Regions from separate parts of the Clostridium sp. DL-VIII genome, predicted to be linked through region 1. Evidence: a T-box and tRNA genes for the amino acid it is inferred to sense, from the RefSeq annotation. Region 1 holds a T-box; the other holds one or more tRNA genes.
What was found. The T-box of region 1 lies ahead of pheS (phenylalanine--tRNA ligase subunit alpha). A T-box ahead of a tRNA ligase gene usually reads a tRNA of that ligase, here a tRNA-Phe.
Positions count from the first base shown of each region.

Region 2: it encodes a tRNA-Phe, which carries the amino acid that the T-box ahead of pheS (phenylalanine--tRNA ligase subunit alpha) is inferred to sense. The anticodon was not compared.

Region 1 is NZ_CM001240.1:3,194,454-3,210,893, forward strand. Features, by position in the region: ribosomal protein L20 leader region at 1-119, shown strand, start outside; gene infC (translation initiation factor IF-3) at 136-657, shown strand; gene rpmI (50S ribosomal protein L35) at 679-876, shown strand; gene rplT (50S ribosomal protein L20) at 905-1,264, shown strand; gene CDLVIII_RS14675 (RNA methyltransferase) at 1,485-2,267, shown strand; gene CDLVIII_RS14680 (GNAT family N-acetyltransferase) at 2,661-3,209, shown strand; gene CDLVIII_RS14685 (class I SAM-dependent methyltransferase) at 3,258-3,920, shown strand; gene CDLVIII_RS14690 (GNAT family N-acetyltransferase) at 4,001-4,534, shown strand; T-box leader at 4,678-4,902, shown strand; gene pheS (phenylalanine--tRNA ligase subunit alpha) at 5,071-6,090, shown strand; gene pheT (phenylalanine--tRNA ligase subunit beta) at 6,378-8,756, shown strand; gene CDLVIII_RS31345 (hypothetical protein) at 9,057-9,209, shown strand; gene CDLVIII_RS29325 (helix-turn-helix domain-containing protein) at 9,363-9,989, shown strand; gene mraZ (division/cell wall cluster transcriptional repressor MraZ) at 10,319-10,747, shown strand; gene rsmH (16S rRNA (cytosine(1402)-N(4))-methyltransferase RsmH) at 10,760-11,692, shown strand; gene CDLVIII_RS14720 (cell division protein FtsL) at 11,710-12,243, shown strand; gene CDLVIII_RS14725 (stage V sporulation protein D) at 12,380-14,638, shown strand; gene CDLVIII_RS14730 (stage V sporulation protein D) at 15,000-16,440, shown strand, end outside.
Region 2 is NZ_CM001240.1:6,316,451-6,332,890, reverse strand. Features, by position in the region: gene CDLVIII_RS28550 (ATP-binding protein) at 1-324, opposite strand, end outside; gene CDLVIII_RS28545 (NAD-dependent protein deacylase) at 345-1,076, opposite strand; gene CDLVIII_RS28540 (2Fe-2S ferredoxin) at 1,383-1,691, shown strand; rRNA gene rrf (5S ribosomal RNA) at 1,889-2,005, shown strand; tRNA gene CDLVIII_RS28530 (tRNA-Phe) at 2,011-2,086, shown strand; gene CDLVIII_RS28525 (DUF3785 domain-containing protein) at 2,307-2,717, opposite strand; gene CDLVIII_RS28520 (uracil-DNA glycosylase) at 2,867-3,544, opposite strand; gene CDLVIII_RS28515 (peptidyl-prolyl cis-trans isomerase) at 3,722-4,468, shown strand; gene CDLVIII_RS28510 (HAD family phosphatase) at 4,693-5,340, opposite strand; tRNA gene CDLVIII_RS28505 (tRNA-Pro) at 5,603-5,678, opposite strand; gene CDLVIII_RS28500 (C40 family peptidase) at 6,009-7,247, shown strand; gene CDLVIII_RS28495 (tRNA1(Val) (adenine(37)-N6)-methyltransferase) at 7,441-8,190, shown strand; gene rsmI (16S rRNA (cytidine(1402)-2'-O)-methyltransferase) at 8,192-9,037, shown strand; gene CDLVIII_RS28485 (AbrB/MazE/SpoVT family DNA-binding domain-containing protein) at 9,199-9,444, opposite strand; gene CDLVIII_RS28480 (DUF1836 domain-containing protein) at 10,001-10,591, shown strand; gene CDLVIII_RS28475 (ATP-dependent DNA helicase) at 10,751-13,036, shown strand; gene CDLVIII_RS28470 (DegT/DnrJ/EryC1/StrS family aminotransferase) at 13,338-14,519, shown strand; gene CDLVIII_RS28465 (acyltransferase) at 14,586-15,164, shown strand; gene CDLVIII_RS28460 (nucleotide sugar dehydrogenase) at 15,299-16,440, shown strand, end outside.

The sequences.
Region 1 (16,440 bases):
GAAGAAACAGCCGTTTCTCACCCTACAGTGTTAAATCTACTAGTACGGGTTTACATGGATATCTATGCAATGAGTATTGATAATGTAGGACGGCTATATGGCCGTCTTTTTTATTATGCATGTAATTTTTCGGAGGTGAAAAATATTAATAAAGATTTTCCTATAAATGAACAAATTAGAGACAAAGAGCTTAGAGTAATTGGAAGTGATGGCGAACAATTAGGCGTTATCTCAACAATTGAAGCAAAAAGACTTGCAGAAGAAAAAGAATTAGACTTAGTTATGATTTCTCCTACTGCTAAACCACCAGTTTGTAAGATTATGGACTTTGGTAAGTTTATATATGAGCAATCAAAAAAAGAAAAAGATGCTAAGAAAAAACAAAAAATTGTAAGTATTAAAGAAGTAAGATGCAGTTTAACAATTGAGGAACATGATATTGACATAAAAGCAAAAAATGCTAGAAAGTTCCTATTAGATGGAGACAAAGTTAAAATCACTGTCAGATTTAGAGGTAGAGAAATGGAACTTGGTCATATAGGACAAAAGATTCTTGATAACTTTGCAGCTAAATTAGAAGATGTCTGCCTAATAGAAAAAAGACCTAAAAGGGAAGGCAGAAGCATGACAATGGTTTTAGGGCCTAAAAAGGCATAACTTGAGAGGAGGATTTTAATCATGCCAAAAATGAAGACTCATAGAGGAGCAGCAAAAAGATTTAAAAAGACAGGTACAGGTAAACTTAAGAGAGCTAAAGCTTTTAAGAGCCATATCTTAACAAAGAAGAGTTCAAAAACTAAGAGAAATCTTAGAAAAGCTGGATATGTTTCAGAAACACAAGTAAAAGTAATGAAGAAATTATTACCATACCTATAATATAGAGGTAGTGCAGGAGGTTTAAGTAATGGCAAGAGTAAAGAGAGCGAAGAATTCTCGTAAAAATCATAAAAAAGTTTTAAAACTTGCAAAAGGATATTATGGCGGAAAAAGCAAGTTATTTAAAACTGCTAATGAATCAGTTATAAGAGCATTAAGAAATGCTTATGTTGGAAGAAAGAATAAAAAGAGAGATTATAGAAGCGTATGGATCGCAAGAATCAACGCTGCTACAAGAATGAATGATTTATCATATTCTAAATTCATGAATGGTATCAAGTTAGCTGGAATAGACATAAACAGAAAAATGTTATCTGAAATAGCTATCAACGATCCTAAAGCATTTGCTGAATTAGTAGAAGTAGCTAAAAAACAATTAAATGCTTAATACATAAAATGCGACTTAAGTCGCATTTTATTTTTATATACAAATATAGTGCGTACTCTAGAAAATGATGTAGTATAATATTTATGTGGTGACTTATTTCTGATGTAGTGATGCACATGAGTTTAATATATATAGTTATTCAAGTATAAAGTGAAAGATAAAGTTTGAATATCTATGGCTTGTTTACTAGATTATGTATGTGATTTTGAGGTGTAGTGCTTTGATATTTATTGAGAGTAAAGAAAACAATCTATTTAAGAATACAAAAAAACTTAAAGAGAGAAAGAACAGAGTTAAAACTAATAAGTATATAATTGAAGGATTTAGACTAGTTCAAGAAGCATTCAAAGCAAAAGTTGATATAGATTATTTAATTGTAGCTGAAGATGCAGAGGATAAGGTTGTTGAATTTTTAGGCGAATATATAAATGATGAAATGAAAATTTTTAAAATAAGTAATAATTTATTTAAAGAACTTATTTCTACAGAAAATCCTCAAGGAATACTTGTAGTTATAAAAATGAATACAATGGACTTAAAATCGGATGGAGACTTTTATTTACTTTGTGATAAACTACAAGATCCGGGAAACTTGGGAACTATAATAAGAACAGCTCATGCAGCAGGGGTAAGTGGAATCATATTAACTAAAGGCACTGTAGACATATATAATGAAAAAACCATAAGATCAACCATGGGTTCTATATTTTATATTCCTATTCAATATGATGATGAGGATTTTTCATTAGTAAAAGAACTAAAAAGTAAAGGCTTTAATTTAGTTGCTACTTCTTTAGATACAGATAAAAACTTTTTTGATGTAGATTTAAAAGGCAAAGTACTTTTAACTGTTGGAAACGAAGGTAATGGAGTAAGTGAGGAAGTAATAAGCATGGCAGACACAAAAGTAAAGATACCTATGCCAGGAAATGCCGAATCCTTAAATGTAGCAATAGCTGCATCTGTTATTATGTATGAAAAAGTTAGACAAAATGAGTTGTAATAATTGTTACAACACGCAAACCGGACTTAACCACAATCAACCGAAATCAAATACATTTGTGTTACGCAGGACTATGAAAATTTCGCTGAAAGCACTAAATGGGAGCTTGCATCAACTTTAGCTTGCTCCAGCCATCCGGCTGGACAAGCAAAAGTTGAACAAGTTCCCATTAAGTGCTTTTATCATCGAAATTTTCAAATGCCTGCTACACACAAATGTATTTGATTTCTGGTGTAGATATTGGTGCAGTGTTTTGTAAATGTATTAATTGATTCTGTGTGTATTCAAGCTGTAGTAAATGTTTGGAAAATATAGTATAATTATTCTGCAAAAGTAAATGAAGATTTAATAACTATTTTTAAAATGAAGTTGAAATGAATGGGGGTGTTATATGTGATTTTTGAAAGTAAGAGGATAAAGTTGAATGACGGAAAGGAATGTGTTTTAAAGAGTCCTGTCGTGGAGGATGCTGAAAAATTGATTGAGTATTTAAAACAAATAGCATCAGAAACAAACTTTTTGACAAGATATCCAGAAGAAGTATCTATAACTTTGGATGAGGAAGAACAATTTATTAAAGAACTTAATAAGAGTAATAATAATGTTATGATTTTAGCTTTTATTGATGATAGGCTTGTTGGGAGTGCAAGTATAAGTCCCATTGGAGATAAGATTAGAGTATTACATAGAGCAACTTTTGGAATAGCAATTATACAAGATGCGTGGAATCTTGGGATAGGAAATGCTTTGACAAGAGAAATTTTAGATTGTGCCAATAGAGCTGGTTATGAACAGATTGAGTTAGAAGTGGTAACTCAGAATCAGAAGGCCATAAAACTTTATGAAAAATTTGGATTTAAAACCTATGGAACGAGGGAGAATGCTTTCAAATTTAAAGATGGATCTTATAGTTCGGATTATTTAATGATGAAAGTTTTGTAAATATAAGTTGTTTCAATTAAATCTATAAAAAGTTTTTGGAGGGAATTTATGATTAAATCGAAAGCCTGGGATTGGAGTGAAAATGAAAGCGACTACTGGTTAAAACCTTGCATAGAGTCTTTTTATTTAGTTGAAATGTGGAAAGCAAAAGGATTTAAAAAGTTACTTGATTTAGGGTGTGGATTAGGAAGACATTCGGTGTTATTTGCACAAAATGGATATGAAGTGAAAGCTGTAGATTTATCTGAATATGCTGTAAATAACTTAAATAATTGGGCGGAAAGAGAACAGTTATCTATAAAAACAGAAGTATGTGATATGCTTAATCTACCATTTGAAGATGAAACCTTTGATTGTTTGATAGCTTACAATGTCATTTATCACACTGATATTCAAGGATTTGTTAAATCTCTTGAAGAAATTAGGCGAGTACTAAAAAGAAATGGAGAAGTATTTATTACTTTGATTTCAAAAAACACATATTCATATCAAAGAGCTGAACAGTACAAGCGTATTGATAGTAATACTATTTTGAGAGATGAGGATGAAACAGAAAAAAATGTACCACATTTTTATGTTGATATAGAAGATATAAAAACATATTTTTCAGAATTTGAGTTTGTTATTCCGACCTTAGAACAGACAGAATATAATGTGGAAAATTCAGATTACTATTCTAAACATTTTAATTTATTCCTAAGAAAGAAATAGTGTTATAAATAACTGAATTATGATAAAAGTAAATAAGTATCTACTTTTATAAATAGATTGTTTTAGGAAGGAAAAAATTGATGAAACAAATAGAAACAGAAAGACTCACAATAAGAAGATTCAAAGGTGATGATTGGAAAGATTTTTATGAATATGTCTCGAATGAAGAAGTTTTAAAGTTTGAACCGTACAAGCCGTTCTCTGAAGAAGAAACTAAAAATGAAGCTATAAGAAGAACAACTGATCCAGCATTTTGGGCTGTATGCTTAGAAGAAAACAATAAGTTAATAGGAAATATATATTTTGCAGAGGGGAATTTTAATACATGGGAAATTGGATATGTATTCAATTTAAATTATTGGGGAAATGGTTATGCTACAGAAAGCTGCAAGGCTCTAATGAATTACGCATTCAAAGACCTTAAAGTTAGACGCATCATAGCAAAATGTGACCCTACAAACCTAAATTCTTGGACAGTATTAGAAAGACTCACTATGCGAAGAGAAGGACATTTGAAGGAAAGTGTGTATTTTTTTAAAGATGAAAACGATAATCCTATTTGGAAAGATACTTATGAGTATGGAATATTAAAGAAGGAATGGCTATATTTTTAGTTTACATATAAAAATAAGATGCTAAAGACCTTTGGTGGATGGGCGGATAGTTAAGCTTATTTCGGTAGTTAATGCATAAACTTAGAAAATGCTATTGATATTTTTAGGATTTATTTGTATAATAAGTTGTATTAACCATATATATAAAAACTGTGAATGAGAAAGTAGATATTAGAAAAGTTTTAAGGGAGAGAAGGTCATAGACTGTAAGCCTTCTTAAATAATATAATATTGAAGTTCGCTCAGGAGTTCTAGCTGTGAAATTAATAGTAGTAGCTAGCGGCAAAGAAAGTCGTTAATTAAATTAAGTTGGGCATCTTTATTTAAGATTCCAATTAGGGTGGTAACGCGGATATTTCGTCCCTTTTTATGAGGGGGCGTTTTTTTATGCAAAAAAATCTATTCAATTGCTTAATTGGCAGGTGGCAGTAAATTAAAAGCTGAAAAATATTATATGCATAAAATCCTGAGAGTCTTTTAAAATTACCCGCAGCAAATTGCAAATTAGAAATTGAATTTTTGGAAGGAGAAAGAACATGAAAGAAAAACTTAAAGAATTACAAGAACTTGCATTAAACAAAATTGAAGCTGTTAAAACTAGCAGCGAATTAGAAGAAATAAGAGTAAAGTTCTTAGGTAAAAAAGGAGAACTTACTACAATATTAAGAGGTATGGGAGGATTATCTCCAGAGGAAAGACCAATAGTAGGAAAGCTCGTTAATGAAGCTAAAGCCGTTGTTGAAGAAAAATTAGAAGGAGCTTTAAAAGCTATTAAAGGAAAAGAAAAGGCAGAAAAGCTTGCTGGTGAAACTATAGATATATCACTCCCAGGAAGAAAAAAGGTTATAGGCAAGAGACATCCTTTAGATCTAACTCTTCAAAGTATGGAAGAAATATTTATTTCAATGGGCTTCACAATTGAAGAAGGACCAGAAGTTGAATTAGATCATTATAATTTTGAAGCTTTAAACATTCCAAAGAACCATCCTGCAAGAAGTGAGCAAGATACTTTATATATTAATGATAATATAGTTCTTAGGACTCAAACATCACCAGTTCAAGTTAGAACTATGGAAAATCAAAAGCCACCAATAAAAATGATATCACCTGGTAAGGTATATAGATCTGATTCGGTGGATGCTACTCATTCACCTATATTCTATCAAATGGAAGGTTTAGTTATTGATAAAGGAGTTACTTTTGCAGATTTAAAAGGTACTTTAGAACTGTTTGCTAAGAAGATGTTTGGCGATAAAGTTCAAACTAAGTTCAGACCACATCACTTCCCATTTACAGAACCATCAGCAGAAATGGATGCAACTTGCTTTGTTTGCGGTGGTGAAGGATGCAGAGTTTGTAAAGGTAGCGGATGGATAGAACTTTTAGGCTGTGGAATGGTTCATCCAGATGTTCTTAGAAATTGCGGTCTTGATCCAGAAGTTTATAGCGGATTTGCTTTTGGTTTTGGTGTTGATAGAATGGTAATGTTAAAGTACGGTATAGATGATATAAGATTATTATATGAAAGTGACATGAGATTCTTAAATCAATTTTAGAAACTTAAGAATATAAGAATTTATAAATATAAGAACTTAAGAATTTAAGAATATAAGAATTTATAAATGTAAGAACTTAAGAATTTAAGAATATAAGAAGGTAACAATTTAAATAGTTTAAAATAAAACAATTTAACAATTTAACAATAAATATTCTTAAGAATATAAAAAGGTATATTGTTAGAATAAAAATTTAAAAAAGAGCATGAAATGAAGCTCTTCAAACACATCTATGTGTGGCACGTAAAGGCAAATAATTTGCTTTATGATCAAAAGGAGGAAACAAAATGAAAGTACCATATAATTGGCTTAAGGATTATGTTGATATAAATGTAAGCCCTAAAGAATTAGGAGATAAGTTAACTTTGACAGGCTCACAGTTAGAAGAGCTTATTATTCAGGGAGATGTGATTCAAAATGTTGTTACAGGAAGAATTACTCAAATAGTGAAACATCCTGATGCAGAAAAATTAAGTATTTGTCAGGTTGATATTGGAAGTGAAGTAATACAAATAGTTACAGCAGCAACTAATATGAAGGAACAAGATGTTGTACCAGTTGCGCTTCATGGTTCTACTTTGGCGGATGGAACAAAAATTAAAAAAGGTAAGCTTAGAGGAGAAGTATCTAACGGAATGTTCTGCTCAGAGGAAGAATTGGGTATTGCAGGAGATGAACCAGTTCATGGATTAATGATTTTACCTGGCGATACTGAACTTGGAGTTGATATTAAAGAAATCTTAGGCTTAAATAAAGCTATTTTAGATTTTGAAATAACTTCAAACAGACCAGATTGCTTAAGCATGGTTGGTATGGCAAGAGAAACAGCAGCGGCTCTTAGAACAACTTATAAGATGCCAAGTTTCAAATATGAAATAAAATCTAATAAGAATATAAATGAAGAATTAACTGTTGAAGTAAAAGATGATCTTTGCAATAGATACATGGCTAGAGGAATTAAAAATGTTAAGGTTCAGCCATCGCCAGGCTGGATGCAGGAAAGACTTCTTGAAGCAGGAGTTAGACCTATTAACAATATAGTTGATATAACAAACTTTGTTATGCTTGAAATTGGTGAACCAATGCATGCTTTTGATAAGAGAGAAATTACTACTAATAAAATAGTAGTTGAAAGAGCAGAGGATAAAGAAAAGTTCACTACATTAGATGAAGTAGAAAGAGAGTTAGATAATTCCACTCTTTGCATTAAAGATGGAAATAAGACAATTGGTCTTGCAGGAATAATGGGTGGATTAAATTCGGAAATAAAAGAAGATACTACAGAAGTTATTTTTGAATGTGCAAACTTTGATGGTACTAATATAAGAGTAAACTCAAAGAAGTTAAATTTAAGAACAGAAGCTTCAGGAAGATTTGAAAAAGATATTGATCCTAATTTAGCAGAACTTGCATTAAACAGAGCATGCAGTTTAGTATGTGAATTAAATGCAGGAGAAGTTATGGAAGGTACTATAGATGTTTATAACAACAAAAAAGAAGTATCGACTGTAACTGTAGATTCAAACTGGGTAAATAAATTCCTTGGAACAGATCTTTCGAAAGAAGAAATGAAGAGATGCTTAGACAGTGTTGATTTATTTACAGAAATAAATGGAGATATGCTAGCTGTAACAGCTCCAACTTTCAGAGTTGATATCGCAATTAGAGAAGATATAGCTGAAGAAGTTGCAAGAATCTATGGTTATGAAAAGATTCCTACAACAATCTTTAAGGTTTCTACAGAAAGAGAACCTAGATATAAAAAAGGCATATTAGATAACAGAGTGGTATTACTTGCTACAGGAAGCGGATTAAATCAATCTATAAGCTACTCTTTCGTATCACCAAAGGTATTTGATAAAATTAACTTACCAGAAGACAGTGAACTTAGAAAAGTAGTTAAGATAAAGAACCCATTAGGTGAAGATTACAGTGTAATGAGAACATCAACTCTTCCTTCAATAATGGAGTCACTTGGAAGAAATTATTCTAGAAATAATTCATATGTTAGATTGTTTGAAATGGGTAAAGTTTATATTCCAAATGAAGATGATACAAAGCTTCCAACAGAAAAGAATGTTTTAACTATAGGTATGTATGGAGATTGTGATTATTTGGACCTTAAAGGTGTTGTTGAAAATATAATAGAAGGTCTTGGAATAAAAAATCCTAAATTTGAAAGAGAAAGCGAAAATGTAAGCTACCATCCAGGAAAAACAGCTAAGCTTATAATAGGTAGAAATAATGCTGGAACACTTGGAGAAGTTCATTTAGACGTTTCGGAAAACTATGGTATTGAAGTACCATGCTTTGCAGCTGAATTAGATTTAGATGTTTTATATGAAAGTTCAGATATGGATAAGAAATATAAAGCATTGCCTAAATTCCCAGCAGTAACAAGAGATATTGCACTTCTTGTTGATGATAATTTATTAGTTCAAGAAATTGATGAAACAATTAAAAGAGCTGGTGGAAATCTAGTTGAAAAAGTAGAATTATTTGATATATATAAAGGAAAACAAATTCCAGAAGGCAAAAAGAGTATTGCTTATGCAATCTGGTATAGGGATGAAAATAAAACATTAACAGATAAAGACGTTAATAAAGTTCATGAGAAGATCTTAAAATCTCTAGAATATAAGCTTGGAGCTACATTGAGAGATTAATAAATTATATATTAGACTTATGTGATAACTTACCGAAAGGACAGGTGCTCTATTATTTCGGTTACTAAGAGAATTGCTTGTGGATTTCTAACAGCAAAGTTGCACCATTTCTGCTGAAGAAATACCTACAACCAATTCTCTAATGTAACACTGCATAAAAGAGTACCTGTCCTTTCTGGTATAGCATATACTCAAAGTATAAATATAATTCTTAATAATGTATATAAATATACATTTAATTCTAGTTTTATTCCACCTTATACACTTTAATAAGATAAGATTAATTGGAGAGGAATATTGATGGAAAGAGACAGATATATTAGAGTGCCAAAGAACAATAAAGCAATAGAGGACTATGAGTATGGAGTTCAAGAATCAGAACAAATGGTAGATTTTGTTTTACGAAATTATTCTCAATATAATATCTTATTGCGCCAGTACTTGTTTTTGTAGCATTAATTGTTTTACCATAATACTCGAATATTCTAATTCTAGGTTCCCTCCTATTGTAAAAACTAAAATGTTATCAGTATCTACTATTAGTAGATTGCTTTTACATATGATATGCAATATATTTAAAGTATGCTGAATATGGAGGAGCGTTGTATGAATAAAGAGAAATTCGGTGATTTTGTTTGCAAGCTTAGAAAAGAAAAGGGGATGACTCAGCAGGAACTAGGGGATAAATTACATTTGACCAATAAGGCGATTTCTAAATGGGAAAGAGGCTTAAGCTTTCCGGATATATGTATGTTGCAGGATATTGCAGAAATACTAGAGGTTAGTGTCCTCGAATTATTAAATGGAGAGAGAAATGCAGAAATAAACATATCTAGTGAAGTTGCAAATAGAATTGTTGTAGACACGGTAAAACATTCGGGGCAGTTAATTAAAAAATCAAGAAGAAAGCTTACAGTTGCAATGGGTTTAACTATAAGCTTATTGCCTATAGTAGTAATGTTTTTTTCAGGCATATGTTTTTATTTCTTAAAATATGAAAGATCATTAGATGATGCGCTTCTTACATTTATATTTTTATTTATTGCGGCAGCGTTGATATTTATAATGTGCGGCGTTCCTTTAGCGGGTGTTATGTTTACAAATATGTGGAATGCTTCAAATTTAATGAATAATAACAAAAGAGTGAAAAAAATTATATGTGTTGCTCTTTATTTAATATTTGGAATATGGTTAGCGATTACTGGGATTAGAGTTATAAATAATATTCTTTAAAAGTGAATTTAAAGACTGAAATTTATAAACTTAATAATAGAACAATTTATATGAAAAGGTTGCTTCAAAAACATAAAAAGTATGTTTTTGAAGCATTTTTTGCTTTTTATAACATAATTATATACTTGGAGCTATGTTGGAAAACGGTGAAATTTAACCTCAATATGAAAGTTTTTAACTATTTTGCGTATATGCAATAAAAAAAAATTTATTTTTTAGAAGGAAATAACACGTTTATATAGAATAATATTAAGAAAGTGGTTAAAAGTGGAGTAAAGTGGCTTAAAAGTGGAGTGAAGATGCAATTTTTAAAGTAGGAGCTGAGAATGATGTTTATAGGGGAATATCAACATGCCCTAGATCCTAAAAATAGAATAATTGTTCCGGCTAAACTTAGAGATGGACTAGGTAATAAATTTGTTATTACCAAGGGTCTTGATGGGTGCCTCTATGCATACCCACTTGAAGAATGGGAAATATTAGAGAATAAATTAAAAACTTTGCCTTTAACTAACAAAGATGCGAGAGCTTTTGTACGGTTCTTTTTTTCTGGAGCTTGTGAAATTGAATTAGACAAACAAGGAAGAGGATTAATTCCACAAAATTTAAAGGAATATGCAGGTATAGAAAAGGACATAGTAAGTATTGGAGTATTATCTAGAGTAGAAATATGGAGCAGAGAAAAGTGGAATGAATACAATGAATCAAGTATAGATTTTGATTCAATAGCAGAAAAAATGAATGATTTAGGAATATAAGGAGATTAAAAAATGGAATTTAAACATGTTTCAGTATTATTAAATGAATGTATAGAAGCTTTAGACATAAAGGAAAATGGTATTTATGTTGATTGTACATTAGGAGGTGCAGGGCATTCATCGCATATATTAAAACATATATCGCAGGATGGAATGCTGATTGGTATAGACCAAGACAAAGATGCGCTTGCTGCAGCTAAAGAAAAACTTAAGGAATTTGGAAACGTAAGATATGTTCATAGCAATTTTTACAATATAGATAGTGTTTTAAATGAACTAGATATTGACAAGGTAGATGGAATTTTAATGGATCTTGGAGTTTCGTCGTATCAGCTTGATGAAGCATCAAGAGGCTTTAGTTACATGCAGGATGCACCATTAGATATGAGAATGAACAGAGATAATGATTTCTCAGCTTATGACATTGTAAATGATTATAGTGAAGAGGATTTATATAAAATAATAAAAAACTATGGTGAAGAAAGGTTTGCTAAAAGAATTGCAAATTTTATAGTTACTAGAAGAGCGGAAAAGCCTATAGAGACAACTTTTGAATTAGTGGATCTCATTAAAGCAGCAATTCCAGCTAAAATGAGAAGAGAAGGACCGCATCCGGCGAAGAGGACTTTTCAGGCTATAAGAATAGAAGTAAATTCAGAACTAAAGATATTAAATAAAACAATAGAAGATGGTGTGAACAGGTTAAGCAAGGGTGGAAGAATGGCAATTATAACCTTCCATTCATTAGAAGATAGAATAGTCAAACTTAAATTTAGAGAATTGGAAAATCCATGTACATGTCCTAAAGAATTTCCGATTTGTATTTGTGGGAAAAAACCATTAGTTAAGAGTATATCAAAAAAAGGAATAGCTCCAACTGATAAAGAGATTGAAGAAAATCCAAGGAGTAGGAGCGCTAAGCTTAGGGTAATTGAGAAGGTATAATTATTATTATGTTATAAATGAGTTGGGATGTGAATAAATTGGCGAGAAGAGAATATGATTATATAAGAGGAAATACGGTATTAGCCCCAGAAAGAAAACGTAAAATTGTAAGAAAACCAGATAAGAAATATAAGCAGATACAAAGAAAGAGAAAAATTGATAGTAAAATTCTATTAGAAAAAAAGCAGAGAGCAAATGATAGGAAGTATTTACTTACTATAGCAGGAATAATTGTTACATTAGGCTTTATAACTATTTCTGGAGATAACAAAGTTTATGATATTGAAAAAAGTTTGAATACTGTAAATTCTCAAATCAGTCAAACTGAAGAGGAAAATGAAGCACTAAAAGTAAAAATACTAAAGTATTCTTCCTTAAATAATGTGGAGACAAATGCAGAAAGTAAGCTGTCTATGTTTGTTCCAAGTAAAAATGACACAGTGAAAATTGACTTTTCACAAGATTATTTTAAGGATATAAAAACAAAAAGTTCTGAAAGCAATACAAAAGGCGAAGGCTTATTTTCTAAAATAATTAGTTTTATTAAATAATTCAATTAATTTTCTCTAAAAAACTGAAACATAAGATAGAAATAGTATTCTATGTACTAGAAAAGAACAAAGGTGAAAAGGTCATAAGAACTTTGAAAGCTTTTAATTAAAAGAAAGTACATGGAGGAAACAGGTATTGAAAAAGAAAAATTATAAAGATAGAGCAAAAATGCGTCAGAGGATGAGTATTACAGCTTTTACATTAACCTTGGTTTTTACAATATTAATTATTAGGCTTTCTTACATAATGATTGTTAAGAGGGCGGATTATTCTGCGAGAGCTGAAGAACAATGGACAAGTGAAGTAAAAATAGATGCTATAAGAGGAAGAATTTTAGACAGAAATGGAAAAGAACTTGCTGTATCTGCTAATGTTTATAGAGTAGATTTTGACTTAAACTCTATAAGAGCTTATTTAAAGAGGCCATTAAAATCTATTCCGAGTACAGAACTAGAACATATGAAAAGTGTGGGAATCCCAACCCCATCAGGTGATAATGGATTAACAACCGATGATATTGCACCTGTAATAGCAAATGCATTAAATATGGATGTAACAGAAATAAAAAAGGATCTAGAAACAAGACTTCCAAGTGGCGCAGCAGCGGGATCTGCTAAGGTTGTAAGAAGAATAGAAAAAGATCTAGCTGATAAAGTTAAAGCACTTAATATAAATGGAGTGTTAGTATCTCCGGATACAAAAAGATATTATCCTAATAATAATTTCTTATCGCATGTACTTGGAAGTACAAATTCTGATGGTAAGGGTTTAACAGGAGTTGAACTTGAATATGACTCATATTTATCAGGAATTCCCGGAATGAAAATTGCCGAACTTGATAAAAATAACAGAGATTTACCTTACACCATATCCCAGTTTACATCACCTATAAACGGTAAAGATGTTGAACTTACAATAGATGAAAATATTCAAAGCTTTGCTGAGAAAATAGCGGAGCAGGCGTATGAAGATAATAAGGCTAAGGCGGTTTCAATATTAGTTATGGATCCTAAGACAGGAGAAATATTAGCTATGGTTAATAAACCTGATTTCAATCCGAATAATCCATATGAAGGCGCAGATAAATTTGAAGGAGCCAATGATAGTGATAAATTACAAAAGATGTGGAGAAACAGGCTGGTAAATGATACCTTTGAACCTGGATCAATATTCAAGGTATTTACAGCAATAACTGGATTGGAAGAAAATGTTGTTAATAAAGATACACAATTTGTAGATAATGGCTCAATATCTGTTGGAGGGATTAATCCTAAATGCTGGAAGGCAGGAGGACATGGAGTTCAAAATTTTCCGGAGATTATAAAAAACTCATGTAATGTAGGATTTGTAGAATTAGGACAGATGATTGGGAAAGAAAAACTCAGTGCATCTATAAGTAAATTTGGTTTTGGAAAAGTAAGCGGAGTTGATTTGCCAGGTGAAGCACAAGGTATAGTTAAGCCGCTTAATAAGATTTCAGATGCTGACCTTGCAACAATTGCATTTGGACAAACTAACACTGTTAATTCAGTTCAATATATGGCTGGATTTAATGCCATTGCAAATGGTGGAACCTTAATTCAACCACATGTAATGAAAGAGGTAAGCCACAATGATGGAAATAATGTAAATATTGTAGATGAAACTTTTAAACCTAAAACTACTACAGTTGCAAGCTCTGAAAAGACAGCAGAGCTTAGGTCTTATCTTGAAGGAGTCGTTACAGGTGGATCAGGAACTGGTACTTTTATTGATGGCTATCATATTGCAGGTAAGACAGGTACTGCTCAAAAAGTTATTAATGGAAGATATCAGGAAGGCAAGTATATTTCTTCTTTCGTTGGAATGGCGCCCTATAATGATCCTAAGGTTACTGTTATGGTAACTATTGATGAACCTAGTAATGGACAATATTATGCAGCTCAAGTAGCAGTTCCATGTGCTAAGCCATTATTTACAGATATTTTTAGCTACTTAAATAGTAAATTTGCAGATGAAAATGAAGGACAAATTACTAGAGATGTGGTTATTCCAGAAGTTAGAAATATGAAGAAAGCAGATGCTGAAAAAGTATTAAAAGATGCAAAATTAGATTTTAATATTGATGGTGATGGGGAATCAGTAATGAGCATTACTCCATATCCGGGTTATTCAGTAAAAGAAGGCTCGAAAGTAAATCTCCATACAAACAGTGACGGGGCAGATAATAATGTTGTAATGCCGGATGTTAGAGGATATTCAAAAGAAGATGCTACGTCCTTGCTAAATAATCTTGGAATAACAGCTACTTTTGAAGGAAATGGAGCTGTTTCAGCTCAAGATATTTCATCAGGAGAAGTAATAACTAAAGGAACAACAGTTAAATTGACCTTGAGTTCAGACTATAAAGATTAATAAATATCTAATCAAAAACTTTATTTATTACTTGTAATTTTTAGCTTATGCTATAGCGGTTATAAGTGACAAGAGATAAGTGACAAGCTAAGGATGAATCTCCAAAACTTATCACTTGCCATTTGTCACTTGTAACTATATTTTGTTATCTCTTTAATTTATCAAAAACATAGGTTGCAAGCCATAAATTTAGTTTATAGAATTGATATCTATAGTATGTGAGAAGAATGCTTGCATACTAATATTTTTTAGTAATAATTTCATTACAGATTTAAATGTTTTTATAAAACTTTCGATAATTTTAAAAGTGAGAATGATTTTTATAAGTTTAATTCTAAAGAAGATAAATGGAGGAACGGAATTGAAGAAGAAAAAGTACGGTAATAAAGTAAAAACGCGTCAGAGAACGAGGAGTATTGCTTTTGTACTAACAATAGTTTTTGCAATATTAATAATTAGACTTTCGTATATTATGGGAGTTAAGGGTGCAGATTACTCTAAGATGGCAGAAGAACAATGGACAAATGAAGTAAAGATAGCTGCTCCAAGAGGAAGAATATTAGATAGAAATGGAAATGAACTTGCTGTATCTGCTAATGTCTACAGAGTGGATTTTGATTTGAATTCTCTGCGAGCGTATTTAGGAAGGTCATTAAAATCTATTCAAAGTACAGAGCTTAACCATATGAAAAGTGTAGGAATACCAATTCCTTCAGGCAGTAATGGATTAACTACTGATGATATAGCGCCAGTAATAGCAAAGACCTTGAATATGGATGTATCTGAAATAAAAGCTGATTTAGAAAAGAAACTACCAAGTGGTGCTAATGCAAGTTCTGTTACAGTAGTGCGTAAAATAGAAAAAGATATGGCGGATAAAGTTAAAGAACTTAATATAAATGGGATTGTAGTTTCAGCGGATGCAGAAAGATATTACCCTAATAATAACTTTTTATCACATGTTTTAGGGACTACTGATCCTGATGGAAAAGGGTTAAATGGAGTAGAACTTCAATATAACACGTATTTAACAGGAATTCCTGGAATGAAGATAGCAGAATTTGATAAAAACAATGGGGACTTGCCTTATACAACTCCTGAGTATACAGCGCCTATAAATGGTAAAGATGTGACCTTAACAATTGATGAAACTATTCAAAGTTTTGCTGAAAAGATAGCACAGCAGGCTTATGAAGAGAATAAAGCTAAAGCAGTTTCAATATTGGTTATGGACCCTAAAAGTGGGGAAGTTCTAGCTATGGTCAATAAACCGGATTTTGACCCCAATAATCCATATAGTGGTTCAAATAAATTTGATGGCTCGAATAGTAGCGATAAAGTGCAGCAGATGTGGAGGAATAGACTAGTGAGCGATACCTTTGAACCAGGATCTATATTTAAAGTATTCACTACTATATCTGGTCTAGAAAATAATGTGGTTAACAGAGATACACAATTTACAGATAATGGCTCAATATCGGTGGGAGGCATTACTGTAAAGGATGCAGAAGAAGGACTTGGAACTCAGAATTTACTTCAAATATTTCAAAATTCATCAAATGTAGGATATGTGAAACTAGGACAAATGCTGGGTAAAGAAAAGTTATATGATACCATTAATAAATTTGGGTTTGGAAAGCAAAGTGGAATTGACTTGCCTGGTGAGGCACCTGGTATTGTTAAGCCAATTGATAAAGTTTCAGAAGCAGACCTTGCAACAATATCCTTTGGACAAACTAACACCATAAACTCGGTTCAATATATGGCTGCATTCAATGCTATAGCAAATGGAGGAACGCTTA
Region 2 (16,440 bases), 3.1 Mb from region 1:
AATACTAACTTTAAATAAATCTCCATCGAATTTAAGTTCAAAGATACCTTTTTGAAGCTCTACTAAACTCTTTGCAATAGATAATCCAAGACCTGAACCTTCGGTTGTTCTTGAAGCATCACCTCTTTTAAATCTTTCTAGGATTTCTTCTTCGCTGAAAGTTAATGGGTATTTTGGAATATTTTTAAATGTCATTAATACGAAGTTATCGTTATCTTCAACATCTATATATACTCTGGTACCACTTAAGGAGTATTTCAAAATATTAGAAATCAAGTTTTGAAATATTCTAAAGGTTCTTCTGCCATCTGCATATATATTCAATTTTTGCTGTAGAATTAGTTTTATAATGAATTTACGGCTTCGCTTAGAACTTTACCGATAGAATCGTGTATAACTAAATCAGCTTTTGAATCAGCAGAAGTTGAACTTTTGTTTATAAGTATAAGGTTATTGCCCTTGAAATAATCTATAAGGCCTGCAGCAGGATAAACAACAAGTGAAGTTCCGCCGATAATAAGAGTATCAGCTTTAGAAATAGCATTTATTGCACCTCTAATTACACTGTCGTCTAGGCCTTCTTCATAAAGAACTACATCAGGTTTAACAGAGCCGCCGCATTTAGTACAAGTAGGAACTCCATCAGAGTTTAAAATAAATTTTTCATCATAGAATTCATGACATTTAACACAATAATTTCTGTGAATAGAGCCGTGAAGCTCAAAGACGTTTTTACTTCCAGCCATTTGATGAAGTCCATCTATATTTTGCGTTACGATAGCTTTCAGTTTTCCCATTTCTTCAAGTTTGGCTAAGGCCAAGTGGCCGCTATTTGGCTTTGCTTCTGGATATATAAGTTTAGATTTATAGAACTTAAAGAATTCTTCAGGATATTTAGTATAAAAAGTATGTGATACTAATTGCTCTGGCGTAAATGTAATATTTAGTTTTTCGTTAAATAACCCATTTGAACTTCTGAAATCTGGAATGTCGGACTCAGTACTGACACCGGCACCGCCAAAAAAAACTATGTTGTTGCTTTCTTTTAGAATACTTGATAATCTTTCAACACTCATAAAATACCTCCAAGTTAGAATTAAAAATACATTTGTTATCTTATTTAATTATGGCACAATCAATTAAAAAAATAAATTAATATCTTTATATTAAAAATTAATTGTCAAGAGAAGAATTAGATGATAAAATGGTAAAAATAATAAAAAAGGCAATGTAAAAAATTAATACAATTAAACAAATTCATGAAAAATATTTTTAAAATTGATATTTACTTTGATTTTGTCATCTCAGTTTTATAATAGGGCTATACTTTGACATTATTGAAGAAATATAAATATTTAATTTACGAAAGTGGGGAAAGTAAAATGATAAGTTTAAAGCATCATATTTTTGTATGTGCGAGTTGTAGAGTTAATGGAATGCAAAAAGGAATGTGTTTCAGTAAAGATTCAGTAAAGGTTGTGCAAAAATTTATGGAGGAAGTTGAAGATAGGGATCTAATAAACGAAGTAATGGTCACTAATACTGGATGTTTGGGAGTATGTAACAAGGGTCCGATTGTAGTGGTTTATCCAGAAGGAACTTGGTACGGAAATGTTCAAGTGAAAGATGTTGAAAGAATTATGGATGAACATATTGAAGGTGGAAAAGTAATAGAGGATCTAGTTATCTAAGGTTTGGTAAAAATAGCACTAAGTTAAGTAAGATAATGTATATTTTGTGTCATTTGAGATTGATTTTATATATGCCATAAGATGAGTATAATCGACTGCTTGACACAAAATATTATTTTACAGTTTCACAAGATTAAATAAAAATAGAAAAAAGTTGTTGACATAATCTTCATATCTAGATATAATACTATTTGTGATCTGGTGATGATGGCGTAGAGGTAACACTCCTTCCCATTCCGAACAGGAAAGTTAAGGTCTATAGCGCTGATGGTACTGCATGGGAGACTGTGTGGAAGAGTAAGATGTTGCCAGGTAAGATGGCTCGATAGCTCAGTCGGTAGAGCAGAGGACTGAAAATCCTCGTGTCACTGGTTCGATTCCAGTTCGAGCCACCATATTAAAAGCACTAACGTAGGTTAGTGCTTTTTTGTTTTATTGCAAAAAACTTCTATAGTATTAGAATACAAAAATTTCTTAAAGATTTAAAATTATGGACTGTAATAAGGGCTGTAGCGTTGAGAAAATCAACTACAATATGCTGCATAAGAATTTAAAACTTTAATTCAGGATAGTGTAGTTTCTATTTTTTACGCGACAGCCCAATAAATTATACAATTAAACAGTGCATTGTTCCACTGATATTGAATATTCACCGCAATTAGGACATACAGTTACACTAACTATATAACTATCATCCACTTTACCAAATCCAAAAAGCTGATTAAAGGATGTATGTTTATATTCATTACCAATAGTATTGATTACATATTGATTATTTTTTGTGTAAATAAAAAAGTGATATTCTAAATAACGATAAGATTTATTTACCTCTTCTTGAGAGTTGCAAGAACATTTTCCCATGTAATACTCATTTGAGAAGTTTACCTCTTCGCCTTCATTTAAAGCATCTAAAATAATATCCATAGAAAGACCTGAAACCGTAGCTTCATCATCAAAAAATATTCCGTCGCAATTTTCCTTTGTTAATACGTATTCTTTGCCATTATGAGAAAATTTATATTCCACAAAATAACCTCCTTAAGTCAGCAGAATGCTCATATGAATAGTATACACTAGATATCATAAGTATTCATGTAAGTATTAAGTTAAAATTATCTCTTTACAATGATTATTTAGGTGTATTAAGAATGACAATATTGAAATATGTATATATTCTATATATTCTCAATTTGCCAGTCTATTGGTGTTTGATTAGTAGAAACTAAAAAGTCATTTGTTTTTGAAAATGGTCTACTGCCAAAAAAGCCTCTTGAGGCTGATAAGGGACTAGGATGAACTGATTTTATGATAAAATGCTTTGGATTAGTAATTAAACTAGTCTTTGAAATAGCATTATTTCCCCAGAGAATAAAAACTATAGGAGTTTCCTTTTCATTTAATATGGTAATAATCCTATTAGTAAATTCCTCCCAACCTTTGTTCCTATGCGAGTTGGCTTCGCCAGCTCTGACAGTAAGTACTGTATTTAATAATAAAACACCTTGATCAGCCCATTTTTTAAGATAGCCATTGTTTGGAATATAGCATCCTAAGTCATCATGAAGCTCCTTGTAGATGTTAATTAAAGATGGTGGAGCTTTTACACCAGGATTAACAGAAAAGCTTAAGCCATGTGCCTGTTTAGGACCGTGATAAGGATCCTGTCCTAAGATAACGACCTTAACATCACTATAAGGTGTAAAATGCAACGCATTAAAAAGATCATACATATTTGGATAGATGATCTTAGAGTTATATTCATTGACTAAAAATTTTCTTAATTTAAGATAATAATCTTTATGAAATTCGGATTCTAAATAATTTTTCCAATCGTTTTTTAATATTTCAGACATAACATCACCCGAAATTATTATAACATTATATTACAGATTTATGTATATTAGATTATATTGACTAAAAATATTTGCTCATTATTGTTGTTTGAAGGGTCAGATGCTGTTAAAATGGAATGTATAAAACAAATTACTAAGAAAAATAATATAAAATATTTATTATAAAGGAGAATTTACATGGAAAATAAAGTATTAGCTATTGCAGCAGGACATGAAATAACAGAAAAAGATTTAAATGCGATTATCAGCAGGTATCCTCAAGAACAAAGAGGCGCATTACAAAGTGAAGAAAAGAGAAAACAATTAGTAGAGCAATTAATTTCATTTGAATTAATGAATAAGTTCGGAAAAGAAATAAACATAGATAAAACACAAGAATATAAAGATGCCATAGAAAACATATCAAAGGAAGTTATAACTTCAATGGCAATAAATAAGATATTAGCTGATGTAACAGTTACAGATGATGAAGTTAATAAATATTATGAAGATAATAAAGAATCTTTTGGTAAACCAGCTACAGTTTCTGCTCGACATATTTTAGTTGAAACAGAAGAAGAAGCTAAAAAGGCTAAGGAAGAAATTTTAAGTGAACAAATATCATTTGGGGATGCTGCAATGAAGTATTCAATGTGTCCATCAAATATGCAAGGTGGAAATCTAGGTGAATTTTCAAAAGGAATGATGGTACCAGAATTTGAAGAAGCTGCATTTGATGCTGAAATAGGTACAATTACTGAGCCAGTTAAAACTCAATTTGGATATCATTTAATATTAGTAGATGCAAAAAACGAAGCATCAGTTACTAGCTTTGATGAAGTAAAGGATAATGTTTTAAATGAATTAGTAAAACAAAACCAACATACTAAGTATGAGCAAATTTTAAAGGAATTAGAAGGAAAGTATGGAGTTGAGAGAAAGTAATTTCTTGCGACAATCAAGTAGTTATTTCTATAATAGTTCTAAAGTTACTAAGTAAAATACTAATAGGACACAAATTAGATTTTAACAGCTACAATAAAAAACAGCTGCATTCTGGTTAAAGAATGTAGCTGTTTTCGCGTATAAAGGATTTTAATGTTGAAATGTTACAAAATAAGTATGATATAAAAAATATATATTGTTATATAAGATTATAGTATGCTTAGCTACTCTAATAAGTCTAAAAATGAGGTAATATATTCATCCGCGTACTTAAGAAAATCCTCCCTTGAATTTAAGCATTCAGTATCTTCTACTGCAATTACCTTCATGTCCGCACATTTTGCAGCTTGTACAGCAGGCAGGATATCTTCAAATACAACACAATTCTTTGGATCAATGCCTAATTTTTTGGCAGCTAGTAAATATACATCGGGAGAATCTTTACCATTAGAGACTTCATCGGTAGTTGTGATTGAATCAAAATAATCATAAACTTTATTATTTTTTAAGCAAGCTTCCAACAGAGAGTGAGAATTACTGGTAGCTAAAGCGATTTTTATTTTATTAGATTTTAAATAATCTAAGAATTTCAGCACTCCTGATTTTAATTTTACATTATTAGAGTAATGATAATAGGCCATATCATGCCAATCAGCTACTATTTTTTCTATGGAATCATTGAGTTTAAATTTTTCTTTAAAATAAATAGCAGTTTGAGTAAAACTTAAATGTTCAATATCATTTTTTAAATTTTCAGGCACAGTATAACCCTTATCTTTTAGGTAATCAGTATCAATTTTACTCCAAACCCACATGGAATCAACTAGAGTCCCATCTAAGTCAAAGATTGCAGCCTTTATATTATTTAACATGTATACCTCCATAAATTATTACTGGTGATATTTACAAAGCTATTATAATAATTATAAATTGATTTGTAATTACTATATATGTTGCAATTAAAAATTTGCAACGTACAATTGGCAATTAGCGGTGAAGTCTTTACAGAATTTTTACAACAATTGCTAATTTTAAATTGTGCATAGCCAATTGCAATATATATAATAAAAGGATAAATAAAAAAACTTAAGGATTGTCCCTAAGTTAATATTTGTATATTTTAGATAATATTTTTGGTCGGGGTGACAGGGATTGAACCTGCGACCTCATGGTCCCAAACCACGCGCGCTCCCAGCTGCGCCACACCCCGTAGCCATTTATAATTATATATTCAAGTGAGTTTTATGTCAAGGATTTTGATATTCATAGTAAAACAAGTATTTATAATATTAATACATATAGTTACAACTTAAGAATTATAATATAAAGTTTACATATTAATCTAGTTGATGAAAAATTTAAAGATTGAGAAAGATAAAGAATGAGTTAGAAAAAGAGGGGAATACGGACAATATACAGATATTACTAGGATAAACTAAATTCTCGCCAGATATAAGAATTGTCCATCTTTACTGAAAGTGTTATAATTGTCTGAGAATATAGATTGATGGAGGAGGGAAGGTTTGACAACCGATAATGAATGAAAAGCAGAATTCTAGCTATTACGTTAGCGACAGTAATCGTTGTAGGTAGCTCTATACCTGTGTTTGCGACGCCGGATAATCAACAATTAAGTGATTCGAGACAAAAATATGCAGATATTCAAAGTAAAATAACAGATATTGAAAATAAGATCTACGATTTAGATACACAGATAGAACCGCTACAAGTAACAGTAGATAAAAATAAAAAAGAAATAACAAGTATAAATAATACTATTGATAATACTACAAAAGATATTGAACAATGTAAGAAAGATATTAATACATTAGATTTAGCTTTGGGACAAAGAGTTAAAGCAATGTATACATCAGGAGATTTAGAATTTAGTTATTTAAATTTTATTCTTGAGTCAGAATCAACAAGTGATTTCTTTTCAAGAGCAGAGGCTGTGAGCAAGATATTAGGTAAAGATAAAGCTGCAATAGAAGAAGTTACAAGTAAAAAGGAAGAATTAAATAATAAAATTCAATCCTTAGAAGATAAAAAATCTGAAATAGATAAGCTTAACAAAGAAATACAAACTAATTTAGATGAATTAGATGGAAAGAAAAAAGAAGAGGAAACATTATCAGCTCAAGCAAAAGATGAAAAAAGTAAGTTTGATGCGCAATATTTATCACAATTAGAAAGAGACACTGTAAAGACTCAGTTTGATGTTATAGATAATTCTAATAGTTCAGCAGCAGATCTTCAAGCAGCGATTGATCAATTAAGAAATATTAGAGATAATCAAATTAAGAGTGAAATTGTTACTTCTGAAATAAATGATAAAATAGAGAAAGCCAAAGCTGCAGTATCAACTAAAAAAGCAGCCGAAGTAAAATTTGCTACTTCTACAGCAAGTAGAGGTGCAAAAGTTGCTGTGCCATCAGCTGGAAATGCTCAAGCCATTTTAAATGAAGCATATGCACAATTAGGAAAACCATATGTGTGGGGAGCAACTGGTGCAAATAGTTTCGATTGTTCAGGATTTACTCAATATGTATATGAAAATGCTGCAGGTGTTGATATATCTAGAACAACTTACTCACAAATAAATCAAGGACAAGCTGTTAGTCAAGATCAGCTTCAACCGGGAGATTTAGTATTTACACATCCAGGCCATGTTGGAATATATGTTGGGAACGGCCAAATGATTAATGCGCCACAAACAGGTGATGTAGTCAAAGTAGCACCGGTATATAGTTTTTATGCAGCAAGAAGAATTTTAAACTAGTTAACATAAGAAATTAGTTGTTAACATCTGATTTCAAGAGATAGTCCTTCTGTTTAAATACAGAAGGACTTTTTTTATTTGATTTGCGATGTTATAATGTGGAATGTATATAAGATCTATAATTTCATAGAAATATTAATAAATTTATAAGAGTATAAGCAAAATTCACATGAAGAAGTCAGAGGAAAAATAAATGGATAGCAAATTAGAATATATAAAAGAAGATGAGACAGTAGATGATTTACAACTTAAAGGATTAAATTTGATTCAAAAGAAGGATGGATTTAAATTTGGCATAGATGCTGTACTATTATCTGATTTTGCCTGTGTAAAAAACAAGCATAGGGTAATTGATCTATGTACAGGAACAGGAATAATACCATTTTTAATATATGGAAAGTATGAGCCTAAGAGTATATATGGGTTGGAAATACAGGAAGATATGGTTGAAATGGCTAAAAGAAGTGTGAAACTAAATTCTTTAGATGAAAAAATTTGCTTTATAAATGAAGATTTAAAAAATGTAGATTTTTTGAAGAAACTTGAAAAGTTTGATGTAGTTACAGTAAATCCACCATATAAATTGAATAATTCAGGTATAATTAATCCAAATGATAAGCTGGCAATAGCCAGACATGAAATATTATGCAATTTAGAAGACGTGATTAATGCAGCGAGAACTTTATTAAAAGATAATGGCAGGCTTTTCATGATACATAGGCCGGAACGTTTAGCAGACATTTTTACTTTAATGAGGAAATACAAGATAGAGCCTAAGAGGATAAAAATGATTCATCCTAAAATGGGAAAAGCGCCTAATATTGTTTTGGTTGAGGGACAAAGAGATGGAGGAGCATATTTGAAATGGGAAGCTCCATTGTATGTCTATGATGATAATGGAAAATATACTAAGGAAATTGATTCAATATACTGGAGGATATGATATGAGCAATGGAAAATTATATTTAGTGCCAACTCCAATTGGAAATTTAAAAGATATTACATTACGAGCATTAGAAACTTTACAAGAAGCTGATTTTATTGCGGCGGAAGATACAAGACAAACATTAAAATTGTTAAATCATTTTGAAATTAAAAAGCCTTTAATTAGTTATCATAAATTTAATGAACAGATAAAAAGTGATAAAATTATAGAATTGCTTATGGAAGGTAAAAATGTAGCATTGGTTTCAGATGCAGGAACACCTGGAATATCAGATCCGGGAAGCGTTATTGTTGAAAGATGTATAGAAAAAATGATTGATTTTGAAGTACTTCCAGGAGCAACAGCAATAACTACAGCGTTAGTTTATTCAGGTTTAGATACAACTAAATTCTTATTTAGAGGCTTTTTACCTAGAGAAAATAAAGATCGAAAGGTAGTAGCAGAAGAACTTTTGCAAAGCCAAGAGACAATTATATTTTATGAGGCGCCGCATAGATTATTAGATACGTTAACATTTTTAAATGAAACATTTGGAAATAGAAAGATTGCAGTATGTAGAGAATTAACAAAAATATATCAGGAAATATTTAGAGGTACTATGAGCCAGGCGATTGAGTATTTTATAGAAAATAAGCCTAGAGGAGAATTTGTACTTGTAATTGAAGGAAAAAAACTTGAGGAAATAAAGGAAGAACAAAGAGAAGCATGGATAAGTTTATCCATTGAAGATCATATAAGAAAACACATAGATGAAGGAATGGATAAAAAATCAGCAATAAAACTTGTGGCTAAAGAAAGAGAATTGCCTAAAAGTGAAGTGTATAAGTTTTCGACTGATATATAATATATTACTTAATTTAGTTATTTGAGAAAAGCATTAATCTAATTAAAGCAAACAATTTTGCAGAAGAAAGACTATCTCAAAATTATTGAGATAGTCTCTTTAAAAATAAATATATAATTTATTTATTATTTTACAATAGGTAAACTTATTAAATAAAAATATTATCTGTTATTTTTAATTTCATCTAAACATTTAGTACAAATGTTTTTACCTTTGTAGTTAATTACATCTCTTGCATCTCCACAGAAAATACAAGCTGGTTCATATTTCTTTAAGATTATTTGCTCACCGTCTACATAAATTTCTAATGCATCTTTTTCAGCAATATCTAAAGTTCTTCTAAGTTCTATAGGAATAACTATTCTTCCTAACTCATCTACTCTTCTAACTACACCTGTTGATTTCATAAAAAACTCCTCCTAATTCCATGATTCGACATTCTACTATGATATATTACCAAGTATGTAATATAAAGTCAATGGATATTTCTCTTTATTTATAAGAAATTACAAATTTCAACCTTAATAAACATCTTATATAAAATATACTACCATATTTTAGAAAAGTCAAGAGAATTTATTTACTAAATTATAGTGGGGATTTTAAAAAATAAATCAATAAATCCAACTTATAACAACAATTGAAAAATATTAATATGTAAAGTAAGCAAATTGTCTATAATATGCTAAATTTATTTACAAAAAAAAGAATAAAATCAGTATATTAACTATTTTGCAGAAACGCGGAGAATATAAGTGATAATGTCGAGCAATTACATAAATTAGATATTTTTTTGCTACTAGTCTACTTAGGATTTCATTAATCACATAATTATAATAATTTGGGAAAATATATATTTAGGAAAAATAAATTAGTAACACGCTGTTTAAAGTAACTTGTAACGAGTTCATAATTACTATATAATCTATATATATTTAAAATTGGAAAGTATAGGTGTATAAAATGGGAAAAAAATTTGATTCTAATTATATAAAAGAGTTAGCGGAGGAAATGTCCAAAAATAGTTCAGTCTCATATGAAGAGCTTCCTAAATATGATTTGTTTTTATCCCAAGTAATAGATTATTTGAATGATAAATTTGTGGATGAAAGGTTTACTAATAACATAGTTCAAAATTATACTAAAAGCGAAGTTATAACAAAACCAGAGGATGGTAAAAAACGAGGATATACTAAAATGCATTTAGTTCAGTTAGTATTACTAGGTTATATGAGACCACTCTTGACTACAGAAGAAATAAAAAAGGTTTTTAGACTTGCTTTCAATGAAATAAATGATAGAAATGATGATATATTATCATGGGAAGATGCTTACAAGACGTTTACACAAATACAAAAAGAAAGCTTTGATGATTACTTTTTAACTTCCTTAAACCATGAGAAGAAAATAGAAGAAATAATTAAAAATTTCGATTTGAAAGAAGATGATGAAGAGAGAATAAAGATTTTCTTATTAGTTCTTTCACTAATAGCTCAAGCAAGCGTTATTAAAAAGTTAGTTCAAAAAATAGTTAATGAGTATGAAACAGAATAGTAAAATAAATATATAAATATGTTAAGAACACTTACTTAATTTGATGTCTAAATAGTTATAATACAAATTAAGTAAGTGTTTTACGTGTAAGGTAAAGAACTAAAAGTTAACTTATATTATTCGAAATAGTGTTAGAAGTTATTACAGAGGAGAATAGAGATGGATAAGGTTATAATAAAGGAATCTGTAAGAAATCTAGTTGAGTTCTGTCTTAAGAGTGGTGACATAGATAATAGATTTTCGGGAAGTGCCAGAGCGGTGGAAGGTACAAAGGCACATCAAAAACTTCAAGATGATAATTTGAGTATTTATAAAAATTATGAAAAAGAAGTATATTTAAGTTATGTCTTTGAAACAAAGAAGAGTTTAATAAATATTGAAGGACGAGCAGATGGGATTATAATACAGGATGATAGAATAATAATTGAGGAAATTAAATCAACCTATAAAAACTTTGCATATATAGATGATTTGAATGAAGTACACTGGGCGCAGGCAAAAGTATATGCTTTAATTTATTGTAAACAAAATAATATTCAAAATATTTATGTAAGGTTATCGTACGTGCAGCTTGAAACAAGTGAAGTTAAAAGTTTTGAAAAACAATTTACTATAGAAGAATTAGAGAAGTTTATAGAAGCAATATTAGAGGAATATGAGAAATTTGTTAGTTTGATTTATCAACAAAAAAATAGAAGAAATGAGTCTATAAGAACTCTTAGTTTTCCTTTTGATAAGTATAGAGAAGGACAAAGAAAACTAATAAATATATCATATCAGACGATGAAGGAAAAAGAAATTCTATTTGCGCAGGCACCGACTGGTATAGGAAAAACAATATCAACGATATTTCCGGCAGTAAAGGCTTTAGGAGAGGAGATTGGTGAGCGGATTATATATCTAACAGCTAAGACCATAAATAGGCAGGTTGCAGAGGAAACGTTTGAAAGATTGAGGACAAAGGGCTTGAAGTTTAAGAGCATAGTAATTACTGCTAAAGAAAAAATATGCAGCAATGATAACTTTGATTGCAATCCAGAGAAATGTAAATATGCAAAGAACTATTATGGTAAGGTGAAAGAAGTAATATTTTATATTTTAGAGAATGAAGAAAGAATTTCCAGGGAAATATTGCAGGAATATGCTGAAAGATATGAAGTGTGTCCTTTTGAGTTATCTTTAGACTTAAGCCTTTATTGCGATGGAATTATTGGAGATTACAATTATATTTTTGATCCGAGGGTATCATTAACGCGTGTGCTAGAAAGCAAAGGGAATATAGTCCTAGTTGATGAAGCGCATAATTTAATAGATAGGTCAAGAAACATGTATTCTGCATCTTTATGTAAGAATGAAATATTAAAGTGCAAAAAGTTAACTAAAGGCAAACTTAATAAATTACATGCTATATTAAGAAAAATCAACGATTATTTTGTTGAATTAAGAAATGAGTGTGAAGATAAAGAAGTAACATGGCTTTGTGAGGAAGGCTTACCAAGTGAACTAAGTAAGCACTTACAATTATATCTAAGAGAGAGTGAAGAAATTTTAGTAAGAGGAAACAAATTTGAAGGATATGAAGAAATATTGCAGTTATACTTTGACATAAATGCTTTCGTTTCTACAATGCAGTTATATGACGAAAATTACAGGACTTGCATGGAAAAAGAAGCACAAGAACTTATGTTAACATTATATTGTATAAATCCAGCTAAAAACTTAAAAGAATATTTAAAACGATGTAATTCAGTAATATTCTTTTCAGCGACACTAACACCACTAAAATATTATATTGAAATGCTTGGAGGTACTGATGAAACTTATAGAATAAAACTTCCATCGCCTTTTAATAAAGAAAATTTAAAAGTTTATGTTAGCCCAATTAATATTAGATATTCGCATAGACAAAGAACATTGAAATTGGTTAAAGATAAGATTTTAGATTTTGTGAAAGATAAGCTGGGAAATTACATGATTTTCTCACCATCATATGCATATATGGAATTATTATATGAGGAAATAGGCAAATCTCCTATTGAAGGCTTCGAATTTGTAAAGCAGAAGAAAAACATGAGTGAGGAAGAGAAGAGTGAATTTTTAAATGAGTTTAAAATAAAGAATAACTTGCTGATGTTTTGCGTACTTGGAGGTATGTTCTCAGAAGGTATAGATTTGCCAGGAGAGCAACTAATAGGAAGCGTTATAATAGGTGTAGGCTATCCAATGATAGATATGAAAAATGAAGTTATAAAAGAATTTTATAGAGAACGTGGATATGAGTATGCATACATATTCCCAGGAATAAATAAAGTACAACAAGCTGCAGGGAGAGTAATAAGAACAGAAAATGATAAAGGCAGAGTTTTGCTTATTGATGACAGATATGTAAGCAACAATTATAAAGTATTACTGCCTAGTGAGTGGTACCCCATTGGCAAGTTATGAGTTGAGGAAGGAAAGCTACTGGCTTTTCAAAAAACATAATTCAAGAAATTTCTGAAAGAGATTTCAACATTAACTCATAACTTTTAACTTATAATTCTTAACTTATCAAGAGTACGTTGTTAATTGAAAATAAGTATGTTAAAATATTCATGTTAGTTTTTTGGAATGAAAGACGTTTTGGATAAAATTTGAATATTTGCTAAGTTTAGTTGAGTTAAAATGATAAATGTATAACTCTTCAATAAATAAGAAGAATTATTATAAAAATAACATATTTTCGTAAAATTAAGGAGCGAGGAAAATGAATATTCCATTAATTGATTTAAAAGCTCAATATAAATCTGTTTCTGAAGATTTAGATAGAGTAACTAAAGAAGTACTTTCTTCTGCAAATTATATTATGGGTAAGAACGTAGTAGAATTTGAAAAGGAATTTGCAGAATATATAGGTGTTAAGCATGCAATATCAGTAGGAAATGGAACAGATGCATTAGTTATTGCATTAAAATCTTTGGGGATAGGAAGCGGAGATGAAGTAATAACTTCTACATTTACATATTTTGCTTCAGCAGAGTCTATTTCAGCAGTTGGTGCGACTCCAGTTTTTGTTGATGTGGAAAAAGAAACATTTAATATAGATCCAGCTAAGATAGAAGAAAAGATCACTAAGAAAACAAAAGCCATTATACCTGTCCATATTTTTGGGCAAAGTGCTAGAATGGATGAAATAAATGAAATAGCAAAGAAACATAATTTAAAAGTTATAGAAGATGCGGCTCAAGCAGTGGGATCTAAATATAAAGGAAAGATGATAGGAACTTTAGGCGATGCAGCATGCTTCTCATTTTTCCCAACTAAAAATTTATCATGTGCCGGAGATGGTGGTATGATAGTTACAAATGATGATAATATAGCTATAGTAGCAAGAGCCTTAAGAACCCATGGAAGTGGAGAAAATGGACAAAAAGCTTTTAACTTCTTGAATAATATAAAAGAAGAAATAGAAACTTCTAAGGATGGCGATGATACAGTATATAATCCTTTAAAATATTATAACTATTTAATTGGCTTCAATTCTAGATTAGATGCTATTCAGGCAGCAATTCTAAGGGTTAAATTGCCACATTTAGATAAGTGGAATGAAGGAAGAAGAAAAATAGCTAAAATATATGATGAAAAACTAAAGAATTCAAATGTGGTAACACCGGTTGTGGATAAAGAAAATGACCCTATATATCACCAATATGTGCTTCAATGCGAGGATAGGGAAACTATGCTTACAAAGCTTAAAGAAAAAGGAGTTGCAACTGGAGTTTATTATCCAGTTCCATTGCATTTACAAAAGGTATATAAGGATCTTGGATATAAAGAAGGCGATATGCCGGTTGCTGAATACTTATCTCATAGAACTTTTGCAATACCAGTTTATCCAGAGTTAACAGAAACTGAGGTAGATTATATTATTGAAAGCATAAAAGCCTAGAATTTGTAGAGTAAGATGTTATTTTGATACTTATAGAATAAATATGAATATGTGGAGACTAATATTATGAGCGATAATTATTTTGTACATGAGTCAAGCTATGTAGATGATAATGTGAAAATAGGAGATGGAACAAAGATATGGCATTTTTCTCATGTAATGAGCAATTGTGAAATTGGGGAGAAGTGTAACATAGGCCAAAATGTTGTAATATCACCAGGCGTAAAAATTGGAAATGGTGTAAAAATACAAAATAATGTGTCTGTTTATACAGGTGTTATTTGTGAAGATGATGTATTCTTAGGACCATCATGTGTATTTACCAATGTAGTAAATCCAAGAAGCTTTATAGAAAGAAAAAGTGAATATAGGGAAACTGTAATTGGAAAAGGTGCATCTATTGGAGCAAATGTTACGATTGTATGTGGACATAATATAGGCAGATTTGCACTAGTAGGAGCTGGAGCAGTAGTTACTAAACATATACCAGATTATGCGCTAGTTGTAGGAAATCCAGCAAATATATTAGGATATGTGTGCGAGTGTGGAGAAAGACTTGAATTTAAGGATGAACATGCAAGTTGCAAAGCTTGTGGAAAGAATTATAATAAGAATGATGAAAAAGTAGAATGTATAAATGACTAATAGATAGAAGTGAATATTAGGATTAAAAATATAAAGAAATTCTTTAAGAATTTCATCATTAACTGTTAACTGTATATTGCTTGCAGGATACCATAAGGGCATAAACTGTTAACTGAAAATTGTGGAGGTATAAGATGTCAATGTTAAAACAACAATTATTAGACAAGATAAACAATAGAACTGCAAAGGTTGGTGTCGTTGGACTTGGATACGTTGGATTGCCATTAGCGGTAGAAAAGGCTAATGCAGGATATCAAACTATTGGTTTTGATGTTCAAGAACAAAAAGTAAAAATGGTTAATGAAGGAAAAAATTATATAGGTGATGTAGTAGATGAAACTCTAAAGAAGTTAGTAGAAGCAAAGACTTTACAAGCAACTACAGATTTTAGTTTTGTTAAAGATGTAGACACTATTTGTATCTGTGTTCCTACACCATTAGATTTATATAAGCAGCCAGATTTATCATATGTTGTTTCTTCAACAAAGAGTGTTGCAGAATATTTACATAAAGGTATGCTTGTAATTCTTGAAAGTACTACATACCCAGGAACAACAGAAGAAGTTCTTAAGCCAATTTTAGAGGAAAGCGGATTGAAATGTGGAGAAGATTTCTTCTTAGCTTTCTCACCAGAAAGAGTTGATCCGGGAAATAAGGATTTCAACACTAAAAATACTCCAAAAGTTGTTGGAGGATGTTCTGAAGATTGTACTGAAGTTGCAGCAGCACTATATAGAAATATATTAGAAGGGGATATACATACTGTATCATCACCAGCTGTAGCAGAAATGGAAAAGATATTAGAAAATACTTTTAGAAACATAAATATTGGATTAGCTAATGAAATGGCTATTTTATGTAATAGAATGGGAATAGATGTATGGGAAGTTATTGATGCAGCAAAAACAAAACCATATGGGTTCATGCCATTTTATCCAGGTCCAGGTCTTGGAGGACATTGTATTCCACTTGATCCATTTTATTTAGAATGGAAAGCAAAAGAATATGATTATCACACAAGACTAATTGAAACATCAGGGGAAATTAATGATTCAATGCCAGAATTTGTTCTTGATAATGTTATGAAAATTTTAAATAAGAATAAAAAAGCGTTAAATGGAGCTAAAGTTTTATTAATGGGTGTTGCATATAAAAATGACATAGATGATTATAGAGAATCACCAGCATTTAAAGTAATAGAATTACTAGAAAAGAATGGTGCGGATCTAAAGGTAAATGATCCTTATTGTCCAACATCTAAATATAAAGGTAAAGT